Regions from separate parts of the Agathobaculum sp. Marseille-P7918 genome, predicted to be linked through region 1. Evidence: a T-box and tRNA genes for the amino acid it is inferred to sense, from the RefSeq annotation. Region 1 holds a T-box; the other holds one or more tRNA genes.
What was found. The T-box of region 1 lies ahead of ACESSO_RS04810 (valine--tRNA ligase). A T-box ahead of a tRNA ligase gene usually reads a tRNA of that ligase, here a tRNA-Val.
Positions count from the first base shown of each region.

Region 1 (6,430 bases):
ATTTGCGTACAATCAGGCGCCCAGCGCAAAGGTGAGCGGTTTGCAGCTTTCAAACTGCCAGTCAGTCATCTCGACGACCACGCCGCCGGTGAGCGCATCGGCCGGCACGTCCTCAAAAATATATGCCGTGATGCCGTATGCATCGGGCAGTATGGTAGCGTTGCAGTTGGGGAGTGCGGCGGGGTATATATCCCGGTTGGGGTCCTCGTTTTCGAAGAAGCATACGAGCGCCTCGGCCTGCGGATAGTAGGCCGCGCGGTGCAAGCTCACGCCGTCTTGCTCGACGGGCTGTGAAAGCAGCTCCTGCGCCGACAGGATGCCGTCCGGCACGGTGTTTTCAATTTGCGTCATGCGCGCGGTGCGCACTTCGGCCTGGATGGTCTGTTGTTTGCCGACGGTCTGCCACGCAAGACCGGACACCGCGACGAGCACCGCCATGGCGAGCAGCACAAGCAGAAATTTTCGTTTGCGGGTCATTCGATTCCTCCTTCTAATACATCAAATGCGCCAGCGCGCTGTAAACCGGCGTGATGAACAGCGTGCCGATGACAAAGCTCACAAGGTTGGCGGTGATGGCATACGCCACGCGGCGCGCGCGGGTGTGTCCGCGCAGAAAGCGCGCATAGGCAAGCACTTCGACGACGAAAATAACCGCTTCGACGGCAAACGCCCAGAAAAAGGCTTGTCTCCAATCGGCGGAGAGCAAAATGCGCCCATAGGTAAGCGTCATCAAAGTCTGCGTTGCAAGGTTGACCAGCAAAAACGGCTTGAGGTTTTCGTACAGCTTGAAACGGAACAGCAGCAGCACCGCTGCCTCGATGAGGAGCGTTACCATAAAGGTGCAGACAAATTGTTTGAGCAGGCCAATTCCAATCGGTGAGGTCGAGATTTCGCCGGTCTGTGCGTTGATGGTAAAGGTTTGCATTGCGCGGGTGCGCTCGGCCTCGCCGGTCAGCAGCACCGTGCCGTCCTCATGCAGCAGCGCCGCACGGAACGGCGAGGGAAAGGGAATGGTCCATAAAAACACCTGCTCGCTGTTGTACGGTGCATAGTCCCACACATACCAGCCGTCCGGCAGGGCGGCGGTGAGCGCTTCGGGCGGATTTTGCGGGGGATTGTCATACGGCTCGTTTCCGAGCAGGGCGACAGATACAATGCCGTCGTTCATCCCGGCGATGCTGATGTAAATGGACGAGGTCGGCAGGCCGTTGGCGCGCGCGGAAACAGGCAGCAGAACAAGGAGCAAAGCAAACAGGCAGAGAACAGAACGGAGCTTTTGACGCATGGCGATCGCCTCCCTGTGTTTTGATACCTTCATTATAGCAGAGGGGCGGCAAAGCACAAGTTACAGGACGGGTTTTCAGTCGATGGCGCGCTCCTCCGCGCCGGAGAGCGCCTGCCGCAGTCCGGAAAGGACGGTTTTGCGGTCGGCGGTTTCGTCCGACAGCTCCATGTAGCGGACAAGGTCGTCCACCGCGCGCACCAGATACAGATAGGCGTCCTTGTAGTTGAGTTCATCCATGAGATACACCTCCAAATTGTTAGTATATTCTTAGTACATTTTTAGTAGACTACCAACATCATACCACATAAAAGTCTTAAAGTGAACTTAAAATAAGTTCAAGTGTTTTGAGGTGTATTATGGGTGAGTCCAAACACATCGGTTTTCGCGTGGATGAGGAAACGCTGGAAAAGCTACGTTATGTTGCGTCCTACGAAGGCCGCTCTATCAATGGACACTTAATGTATCTTGCGCGGGAAGATATTCGCCGCTTTGAAAAAGAACATGGTCAAATTGACATTTCTGAGGCGCAAAAATCTTGACAAACCCCATTTTTGTGGATATACTGATTAAGTTAATACGCAAAATGCAATGACAAAGAGGAGTATTCCTGTCCCCGCGCGTCAAGAGAGAGGGCGGTTCGGTGCAAGCCCTTCGGCGGGAAGGAAGAAGGTCGCTTTGGAGCAGGAGGGCTGAAACCAGTAGGCCGTCCCGTCCCGCCCACGTTACGGGTCAATGAGTGCGCGGCAGTTTTGCCGCGAATTTAGGTGGTACCACGGAGCACGCTTCGTCCTATACGGACGGCGTGCTTTTTTGTTTGCCCGTATTTCGCGGGCAGCGGGAAACGTGCGGCTACGCGCCGCAGGCGCACAAGAGGTGGGGGGAACCAAGGTTCCCCCGGCCTCTTGTGAATCACCTCCCCCTCCTTCAGGGCGCGCTTCGCGCGCAAAAGTGTGTTTTGCCAAACGGCTTCCACCCATCTGACGGGAGAAACAGCAAGGGATATTTGCCACCCCAGAGCGGCGTCGGTGCTGCAAAAAAACGTTAATTCAATTCAAAAGGAGATAGACCCATGAGCGAACTGCCCAAGACCTACGACCCGAAAGCGGTCGAGGACAAGCTGTACAGCTTCTGGAACGACTCCGGCTTTTTCCATGCCGAGGTCAACCCGGACAAGAAACCCTATACCATCGTCATTCCGCCCCCGAACGTGACCGGCCAGCTGCACATGGGCCATGCGTTCGACGAGACTTTGCAGGACATCCTCATCCGCACCAAGCGCATGCAGGGCTATGAAGCGCTGTGGATGCCCGGCACCGACCACGCGGGTATTGCCACCCAGATTAAGGTGGAAGAGAACCTGCGCAAGGAAGAGGGCCTGACCCGTTACGACCTCGGCCGCGAGAAGTTCCTCGAGCGCGTTTGGGACTGGAAGAACAAGTATGGTGACCGCATCATCAGCCAGCTCAAAAAGCTCGGCTCGTCCTGCGACTGGGAGCGCGAGCGCTTCACGATGGACGAGGGTTGCTCCAAGGCGGTACGCGAGGTGTTTGTCAACCTGTATAACAAGGGGCTGATTTACAAGGGCCACCGCATCATCAACTGGTGCCCGCACTGCACGACCGCGCTTTCCGACGCGGAGGTCGAATATGAGACCCAGCCGGGCAAGCTGTGGCACATCCGCTACCCGCTGGCGGACGGTTCGGGCGATTTGGTCGTGGCGACCACCCGCCCGGAGACCTTCATGGGCGATACCGGCGTTGCAGTCAACCCGAACGACGAGCGCTACAAGCATCTGATTGGCAAGACCTGCATCCTGCCGATTATGAACCGTGAAATCCCGATTTTCGGCGATGATTACGTTGATATGGAGTTTGGTACGGGCTGCGTCAAGGTCACGCCCTGCCACGACCCGAACGACTTCGAGATGGGCCAGCGCCACAACCTCGAGCAGATTCTCGTATTCAACGAGGACGCGACCGTCAACGAAAACGGCGGCAAGTATGAGGGCATGGACCGCTACGAGTGCCGTAAGGCGGTCATCAAGGACCTCGAAGAGGGCGGTTATCTGGTTAAAATTGAGGACCACGAGCACAACGTCGGCACCTGCTATCGCTGCGGCACGACGGTCGAGCCGATGACTTCGGCACAGTGGTTTGTCAAGATGGCGCCGCTGGCCAAGCCCGCAATGGACGTTGTCACCGAGGGCAAGACCAAGTTTGTACCCGACCGCTTCTCCAAGACCTATCTGCGCTGGATGGAAAATGTGCATGACTGGTGCATTTCGCGTCAGCTGTGGTGGGGCCATCGCATCCCGGCATTCTACTGCGACGACTGCGGCGAGATGACCGTCTCCAAGGAAGATGTGCACGTTTGCCCCAAGTGCGGCTCGAAGAACGTCCGTCAGGAAGAGGACGTGCTGGATACCTGGTTCTCGTCTGCACTGTGGCCGTTCTCCACGCTCGGCTGGCCGGACAAGACGCCCGAGCTGGACTACTTCTATCCGACCTCCACGCTGGTTACCGGCTATGATATCATTTTCTTCTGGGTAGCCCGCATGATTTTCTCGGGCGTCGAGCACATGGGCCAGACCCCGTTCGACACCGTGTATATTCACGGGCTGGTGCGCGACGCGCAGGGCCGCAAGATGTCCAAGTCGCTCGGCAATGGCATCGACCCGCTGGAAATCATCGACCAGTACGGCGCGGACGCGCTGCGCTTCACGCTGGCGACCGGCAACAGCCCCGGAAACGACATGCGTTTCTCGGATGAGCGTGTGCAGGCGTCGCGTAACTTCTGCAACAAGATTTGGAACGCGTCGCGCTTTATCCAGATGAACCTGACCATCGGCAAGGACAAGGCCGCCGAGCTGCCCGAGACGCTGGCGCTCGAGGACAAGTGGATCGTGTCCAAATACAATACGCTCATTGCCGAGGTCACCCGCAACATCGACCAGTACGAGCTGGGTCTGGCTGCCGCTAAGCTCAACGACTTTATCTGGGACAACTTCTGCGACTGGTATATCGAAATCGCCAAGACCCGTTTGCAGGCGGGCGACGAGAATGTGCAGAAGGTGCTGTGCTATGTGCTGTCCGGCGCGATGCAGCTGCTGCATCCGTTCATGCCGTTCATCACCGAAACCATCTGGCAGGCGCTGCCGCACGAAGGCCCCTCGGTCATGGTTTCCCAGTGGCCGGAGTACGACGAAAAGCTGCACTTTGCTGCTGAAGAGGCGCAGATGGAGACACTGATGGACGCGGTGCGCGCCATCCGCAACCGCCGCAGCGAGATGAACGTTCCGCCGTCCAAGAAGGCCAAGGTGCTCATCCTGACCGAGAAGAAGGACACCTTCGCTGCCGGCGAAGGCTTCTTCCCGAAACTCGCTTATGCATCCGGCATCGAGCTGATTGACGCAGTACCCGCGGACGCGGCCAAGATGGCCTCGGTCGTCACGGGCGACGCGCAGCTCTATATGCCGATGGGCGACCTCATCGACTTCGCCGCCGAGCGCGCGCGCCTGGAAAAGGAGAAGGCTAAGGTCGAGGACGACATCGAGTTCGTCATGAAAAAGCTGAGTAACCCGAAGTTCGTCGACAAGGCGCCTGAGAAGGTTGTCGCGGTCGAGCGCGAGAAGGCCGAAAAGCTGCGCGAGCACCTCGCAAAGCTGGAGGAATCCATCGCGGCACTGGGCTGATTGGTTCAATTCAAATGCAAGCGCCGCAGGCAAAAAGCCTGCGGCGCTTTTCGCTTCCCCGTATTTAATACGAAACAAAGGTTGAAAAATTGTTGAAACTGTCCATTACTTTTTTGCCGTTTTGGTCGGATATTTACATATAAAGGGATTTAATTGGCAGCAAGGGATGGAGGGACAGATTATGGTGGAACGAATTCAGCGAATACGGGCACTTTATCGTGCGGCAGGACAGCAGCTTCGGAGTACCGGTGTGGACACTTATCGCGCCGCCGGTCAGGCGGAGCCGCAGGATACAGTGACGCTGGATACCGACTGGCAGCAGACCGACTGGACGCGCGCGGTCAATGAGGTGCTGGAAAGCTTGCGTGACAGCTTTCCTGACATCGAGATTGCGACCGGCAGTGTGCAGGATGGAGACGAACTGAAGCAGCTCGCTATCGGGCTGGGCGGCGGAAAGCATCTGGTGATCGATCAGGCGTTTCTGGATAAAATGGCGCAGGGTCCGGAGGAGTTTCACGAGGGCTGCGACGCACTGATGCGGCTGCTGCGCACGCTGAGCGCCACGGATATCACGGGCGTATATGTCGGCGAGGAGAAAGCGCAGACATGGAAGTATTTCGAAAAATCTCCGGCAGCTGAGCAGATGGAGAAGGCAAGGCAGCTGCTGCACTGGTTTGCGGAGATGAACAAACCGAAGGAGCAGAAAAAGACGATTTTCGTCACCAACCCGCGCAACTACTCGACCAAGGGAAAGTATCATCGCTTGGCCCGTGCAGCGAGTGTGGGGCAGGTGAATATGCTGATTTCGGATATCAACAGCACGATTGACAGCCTGCAGGGCGAGGCCATGTCCTCCGGCGAAAACGCAGCCAAAGCACGGCGCGCTATTCGTTCGCTGCGCACGCTGCTGCAGCGTGCGACACGGAAAATCAGCCGTCTGCAAGCGGAAAAGCTGCTCAGTGCCAAGAAAAAACGCGCCGAGCGTGAGCAAAAGCAGGAGGAGGCAAACCGCTTGCGTCGTGCGCAGAAGGAGCAGCGCACCAAGCGGATGCGCGCGGATGTGACAACGGCAAACGGCGGCATCGTACAGATGCCCGCGCAGAACAAGCGCTGGAAGAACAGTCCCTATGATGCGTTTTCCGCTGTGGCAGCGCCTGCCTGTCCGCTGCCCTCGGTTTCTGCGGGCGATATGGACGGCGCGGGGGACGCTACGGGCGGCGCGGTCGAGATGGGACCGGAGATTGCGCTTTGAGTCAGTCGAGCAACGGAAGAGGGGGAAACTGCGGTTTCTCCTTTTTCTTTTTGGCGAGGCATGGTATAATGTTGCATATCGTTTTTCAGGAAAGGGTTTACTATGAATACCGCAATTCCCAAAACCGCCGTTGATTATATTCACTCGCTCGGTCGATTTTCCGGCGCGCCCGGCCTGCACCGCATCCGCGCTTTGTGCGCGG
Region 1 is NZ_CAXTXI010000002.1:291,623-298,052, reverse strand. It holds gene ACESSO_RS04830 (hypothetical protein) at 13-477, opposite strand; gene ACESSO_RS04825 (hypothetical protein) at 491-1,285, opposite strand; gene ACESSO_RS04820 (hypothetical protein) at 1,361-1,522, opposite strand; gene ACESSO_RS04815 (Arc family DNA-binding protein) at 1,642-1,824, shown strand; T-box leader at 1,865-2,080, shown strand; gene ACESSO_RS04810 (valine--tRNA ligase) at 2,355-4,976, shown strand; gene ACESSO_RS04805 (hypothetical protein) at 5,158-6,228, shown strand; gene ACESSO_RS04800 (folylpolyglutamate synthase/dihydrofolate synthase family protein) at 6,331-6,430, shown strand, end outside.

Region 2 (6,430 bases), on a different contig from region 1:
AGCCAATACCGTAGCCGTACCGGAAGAGGAAATGTCGATATTTCCTTCAATCGTTGAGATATAACTCCATCTCAACAATTGCGTATCAATTGCACCGGAAACACAAAATACACTCGAAAAAATTAAAAATGTCGAAACCAAAATTCTGGTTAATTTCTTCCGCATAATCTTCATAAAAAAGCCTCCTTAATTTCGTTTATCTAATGCCCCTATATAGATAAACGAAAATTAAAGAGGCGATATTACAAAAAATTATTTAAAATATGGTGATATGTCTATAAATCTAAATCAACACTTTCTAAAATTTTTACACAAATCTCTGCTCCAAGCGTTCCAGATAGGTTGTAAGTGAATTTGTCTCCTTGCCAAATTACAGCTGTTCTGTCTGCTCGATAAGAAACTAATGCAGGAAAACCCTTAATCGTAAACTGTTCTAAATTGCTTCCTTCCGAGTCAAATGCGATATCCATTTTTTTATTGTAAAAAGATAATGTAAGTGTGTCCCCGTCTTCGCTTTGAAATGACACTGCAAAACCAGTGTCATCTTCTACTACATTTACGACCACAAGGTTTTCCGGAATAAATGATGGATAATATTTTGAAAATTGTTCGGATACAGGAATAGACTCATTCGGATCTGGAAGAATCTGAGCATGCGTTTCATTTACGCTTAAAAAGAATGGAAATGTAATATTTTTCGAAGCAAAAACCTGAGCAATGGTAATACTACTTACGCCTATCACCAAAATTAAAACGGCTGCAGTATTGTAAAGTACTCTTTTATGCTTTGAAATCCATTCCTTTCTGCGACTTTTCGCGCAAACACGAGACATCTTTTTTTCAAATCCCGCCGAAAACTGGTGCGATTCCACACCATCAGCCTTTAATTCATCTTTTGTTTTGAGTTCAGATTCGGATGTTTCAATTAACTCGTCAAGAGCAGATGAAATATATTGTTCAAACCAATCATTTTGCTTCATTGAAATACTGTTCCTCCTTCAAAATAGACATCAATTTTGATTTGGCTCGAAAAAGACGCTGATTTACACTGTTAGGAGATATCCTCAAAATTTGAGCAGTTTCTTCTGTCGACATCTGATATAAACAACGAAGTTTGAGTACATCCTTATAGAGATCAGGGAGTTTGTCGATAGCAGCGACCAGATAGGCATGTCCAATTCGTTCCAGCAGCGCTTCATCCGAACTTTGCAGATGCAGATCGGGTTTATCCTCATCGAAGGCTTCTTCTTGCACTTTATGCTTTTTTCTATACATATCAATTGCTTGATTGCGTACCATAATTGAAATGTAATCTTGTTGGCGCTTTCCAGAAAGAGAAGCAACAAAATCTATTTTTTGAGCGATTTTTATAAAAGTATCGGAAACAACATCTTCAGCTAAATGTATATCCTTGATAATTTGAAATGCAATTATGTACATGTGTTGACGATACTTATAATACAGATCCTCGAAAAATGTTCTGCCATTCTCGTCCTCTATCAATGCAAATGAAATCATTTATTTGTCTCCTCAACACCACAGTATCATATCTCTATGTTTAAAGTATATCATAGTTTCACAAATTAACAAATGCGCATGGACTTTTTTGACATAACGAAAAAGAAAGAAGAAATATTACAAGAAACGATATAGGAATAAATGTTTTTTCGTTAAAATAAAGTATAGATATCAGCAGTACAGAAGATGGGAGCCTATAGACTATTTGGATAATGGGATATGACGTATACCCTTTTACCTTGAGCACTTAGCATAGTTATGATAAAATACAATTAGGGTGATTGAGGTGATTGATATGAAAATGATCCGACTCATTTCTGATCTGCGAAAATTTGACAGCGAAGTATATTACAAGCTCCAACAGGCAGAGCAAGAAGCATCGCTGACCGGTCAGCGTTATTCCTCCAAAGATGTCCTCAAGACCATGAAAGATGCTATTGGGAAAGGATAAGGCTGTATCATGTGGAGTATTTGCCTTCTGTACGGCAAAAGCTCATGGGAATTGCCCAGTATTTTGACCGAGAACTTTGCAATCCAGTCGCGGGAATCGATTTGCGTAGCGTTTGAACAGTTCTGCCGATGCACTGTGTAATTTCCCGCACGCACCCCCAGTTTATGTTCCCATCCGTCCCTTACAGCGACCGGCGCATTACAGAAATAAAACACAAATGAAAAGTATGAACCACCTGCTTCATGCTTTCAACCTATCGAAAAAGTCCGGCTAATGCCGGGCTTTTTCGCATTTAACAGGTAAGGTGATGCAAGAGATGCTGGCATGCGGAAAAACGGATTGTGATGTGATTGAGAATGTGGTAATAGACAGCCTGGTACCGAAGAAACATCTTCCAGGAAGAATCTGGCTCGACGGAAGAATGCACGGACCATGAACCTGCATACCGCCGCATTCGCTGCAAATTCGGCATTTACAGAACCTTTGCGTGAAAAAAATGCCAGCATATTCTTTCTGGAACTTTAAACATCGCCTCCCCCCGGCACCTAAAGGCTATGTATTGCGCAATCAAACCATTATCTATCTTTTTGGCATCAATGAGCAAGAGCAAGAAACCATCAACCTTTTTCACAGAAAACAAATAATTTTTTTGTGATATAATTCCATTGTTAAATAGTGGAATATATATTACACTGACATCAGAAACAATAGATTCCGGAGGAGATATCAGTTAATATCATTTTAAGTGTTTTGCTTGCGGTATTTCATTTGATGACGCTGTTGGTGGACAGATAGTATTTCAAGAAGTTACCGAAAAGATTTTCGAAGGAATTATCGATTATTCGATGAATCTCAAGGTATTTGCACGCGAAGATACTTTCAAAATCCCAGCTGTTGTTATATTCATAAAAATGTTTTCAATTTTTATTCTGGTTCTGCACATAGCGATTGGAGCGGATACGCCTTAGCGTATTCGAGTTGAGCTTAGTTGATTGTTGCTGGTGATTTTATGATCGGAATTATAATCGCAAGGGCGTTGATACAAGTAGATTATCCCGGGCAACGTACTAAGACTATTTTGGATTCATCTTTGTTTTTTGACACTTATTTTTTCGCTTTTGTATTGGCTGCCGCAATAAGTCGTTCTCCCATCGGGAAAAAGCTTCATTTAGCTCTGAAGAAGATTTTGCAAAAAAAGACCTCTCGCATCAAATATTTAACCATATTGGAGAGCATTCCATTTATATTTACTCTTGTTGTTCTTGCAATTTGCCTAATCGCTCGGCATTATGTTTGGAATGACATTATGTTCGTATTGTCATACCTGCTCATGATATTCCTTTTTTTGTTTTCTTATCGATGGTCAACTGCGATTGCTGAGATACGAAAAGAGCGCAAAAGTAAAGATGATGATAAAACCTGATCAAATAAAAAGGCGGCACCCGGCTTACACCATATGGGTATAAGCCGGGTACTTTATATTACATGCAGGCCTCTTAATATTAGTTCTTATCCTGCGATGCAGAAGCACCACATTGGAGGGTTTACATAATTGAGGGCTTCAACCGCCAGCTGTACAAGGTAGCCAAGGCCAAATCCGTGTTTCCTGCCGATGACAGCCTGCTGAAAATGTTGTATTTGGCCATGATGGATATCTCAAAAGTGGACTGGACGGCGGCAGAACAGAAGCATAATTCGCACCCAGATCAGAATTTACATGGAATGTGGGATTGACCCGGTGAATTATGTCATCCATTTCTGGATCATTTTCGCCAATCAATTCCACATCTTTTCCACATTTATTCCACACAATACGACAGAAAACAATAGAATACAGCAATATTACCAGTTATTTACAGCGCAAGTTCTAAAACTTTATTGCTGATAATGTTAGTAAAAACAAGTAAAAGCAGCAAAAAACCGTCCTTTTCAGGACGGTTTTGGATGGTGGACATTGACGGGTTCGAACCGCCGACCTTCCGCACGTCAAGCGGATGCTCTTCCAGCTGAGCTAAATGTCCATGACTCGGACGATGATTTTCATCGTCCGGATAAATTGTCTTACTTCTTGCAGCGCTCCAGATACTCACCGGTACGGGTGTCAATCTTGATGCGCTCACCCTGCTCAATGAACAGCGGAACCTGAACGGTCGCACCTGTTTCAACAGTCGCGGGCTTAAGAGTGTTGGTCGCAGTGTTACCCTTAAAACCGGGATCGGTCTCAGTGATCTCCAGCTCTACAAAGAGCGGTGCCTCAACCGCATAGACATTGCCCTTGTAAGAGCAAACCTTGCAGTTTTCGTTTTCCTTCACAAAGCGGAAATCGTCGCCGAGCGTATCCTTGCTAATCGGAATCTGCTCGTAGGTTTCATTATCCATGAAGTAGTACAGATCACCTTCGTTATAAAGGTACTGCATGTCGCGGCGTTCTACATAAGCCGCTTCATATTTATCCGTCGGATTGAAGGAACGCTCCGTTACCGCGCCAGTGATGACATTCTTCATCTTTACGCGAACAAACGCCGCACCCTTGCCCGGCTTTACATGCTGAAACTCAATGACCTGCAGCACCTGACCGTCCATTTCAAAAGTTGTGCCGTTACGAAATTCGCCTGCCAGCATATCGGTATTCCTCCATAGTGATTTATCCTCATTTTGACTGTCTCTCGAACAGTGCTTGTTTATTCTACCGCAAATTTCTTCTTTTTGCAAGAGGTAATTATAATTTTCTTGAAATTTTTTTGCAGGCACGGAAAAAGGCGGCGCAGCCGCAGACCGCGCCGCCTTTACATCCGCTTTAGGAATATGTGGCTGAATCAGCAGCAGCAATTGTTGCCGCAAGTGCAGCAGCCGTTATCCGAGCCGCAACCACAGCCGTTGCCCTGCTCGCAGCAGATCCAGATCAGGATAATGACAACGATGATCCACCACCAGTTATTCTCGCCGAAAATAGAGTTAGAAGAGCACATAAGGAATTTCCTCCTATCAAAGATTTCACTTCATACTATGGAGCAACTCCTCATGTGGTGACAGATCCGCTAAAGGATTTTTCCGCGCAGGCCATCGCGGTGCAACCCTTCCAACCGCACAGAAACCGGCCCGTTCTTTTCTACCCTTTTCTCCTCTTCTATATATATAGGAAAACCGTAGGTGCCGTGCGCCGCCCAAAAACCGCCTGTGCGATGCTCGGGCAGTACGGTCAATTCTTTTCCCACAAAGCCGCGGCGATATGCTTCACTCAGCCGCAGCGCCACTGTTTTGGCTCGCTCTGCGCGCGCCGCTTTCTCCTGCTGGCAAAGCTGCCCGGGCAGCTTTGCCGCGCGCGTGCCCTCCCGCACGGAAAACGGGAACACATGCACCGCTGCAAACGCACAGTGCTCGAGAAACGCCAGCGTTTCTGCGAACTCCTCCTCGGTTTCTCCCGGAAAGCCTACAATTAAATCGGTGGTGATGGAGGCATCCGGCAATACCGCACGAATCCGCTCCACTGCCTGATAATATTCTTCCGCCGTGTATTTACGCCCCATGCGTTGCAGCACACTGTCACAACCGCTTTGTAGGGAAAGATGAAAATGCCGCGCCAGATTAGGTAAACCCGCTAACCGGCTGCAAAAATCCGCATCCACCACGCGCGGGTCGAGCGACCCCAGTCGGAACCTCACCTCCGGATGCGCCGGCAACAAATCACACAGCAGGTCCATCAGCGAAACGACGGGCTGCAAATCCCGCCCATATGACGCAATCTCAATACCCGTCAGCACAATTTCATGTACGCCCTGCCGCTCCAAACGCGCTGTTTCCTGCTCTGCCTGCGTGGGCGGCAGCGAGCGCACGCGCCCCCGCGCATACGGAATAATACAATAGGTGCAGAAGTTGTTGCACCCATCCTCTATTTTCAGCAGCGCGCGCGTCCGGCCTCTGGGCACTCCAGCCGGCAGCACTTCATATCTCTCTTTCTCGGATGCATTGCAAGGCGAAGACTCCCCTTGCACAGCGGCTTCGCACAGTGCAATCACCTCTGCACGGCTGCCAGTTCCGCAGATGAGGTCGACCTCGCCCGTCGCGCGCACGCGCTCCGGGTCGGTCTGTGCAAAACAGCCGCAAGCCGCAATCACCGCCCGCGGATTGTCCTTGCGCAGCCGATGGAACGCACGAATGTTCTTATGATCGGACACCGATGTAACAGTACAGGTGTTGATAATAACCGCATCGGCATCCTTGTCCACGATCTCATGCCCGCGCGCCTGCACCAGCTGCTCAAGCGCCTGCGTTTCAAACAGATTGACCTTGCATCCCAAGGTGAAAAAAGCAAACTTCATGAAAGCCCCTACCAAATTGTTGTATTTGCTGCCCTATTGTATCACAAAATAGCGGATTTTCCAACCGATTTTTAATTCGCATTTGACAAACGGCGGCAGTCATGCTATACTGTTTCCATAATGTAACTTTAAGTTGTAACCG
Region 2 is NZ_CAXTXI010000001.1:390,478-396,907, forward strand. It holds gene ACESSO_RS01920 (hypothetical protein) at 1-174, opposite strand, end outside; gene ACESSO_RS01925 (DUF4367 domain-containing protein) at 276-980, opposite strand; gene ACESSO_RS01930 (RNA polymerase sigma factor) at 967-1,518, opposite strand; gene ACESSO_RS01935 (hypothetical protein) at 1,814-1,969, shown strand; gene ACESSO_RS01940 (hypothetical protein) at 2,218-2,475, opposite strand; gene ACESSO_RS01945 (hypothetical protein) at 2,958-3,392, shown strand; partial or broken gene ACESSO_RS01950 (IS256 family transposase) at 3,521-3,686, shown strand; tRNA gene ACESSO_RS01955 (tRNA-Val) at 3,915-3,990, opposite strand; gene efp (elongation factor P) at 4,031-4,591, opposite strand; gene ACESSO_RS01965 (hypothetical protein) at 4,786-4,938, opposite strand; gene mtaB (tRNA (N(6)-L-threonylcarbamoyladenosine(37)-C(2))-methylthiotransferase MtaB) at 5,008-6,288, opposite strand.
Region 2: it encodes a tRNA-Val, which carries the amino acid that the T-box ahead of ACESSO_RS04810 (valine--tRNA ligase) is inferred to sense. The anticodon was not compared.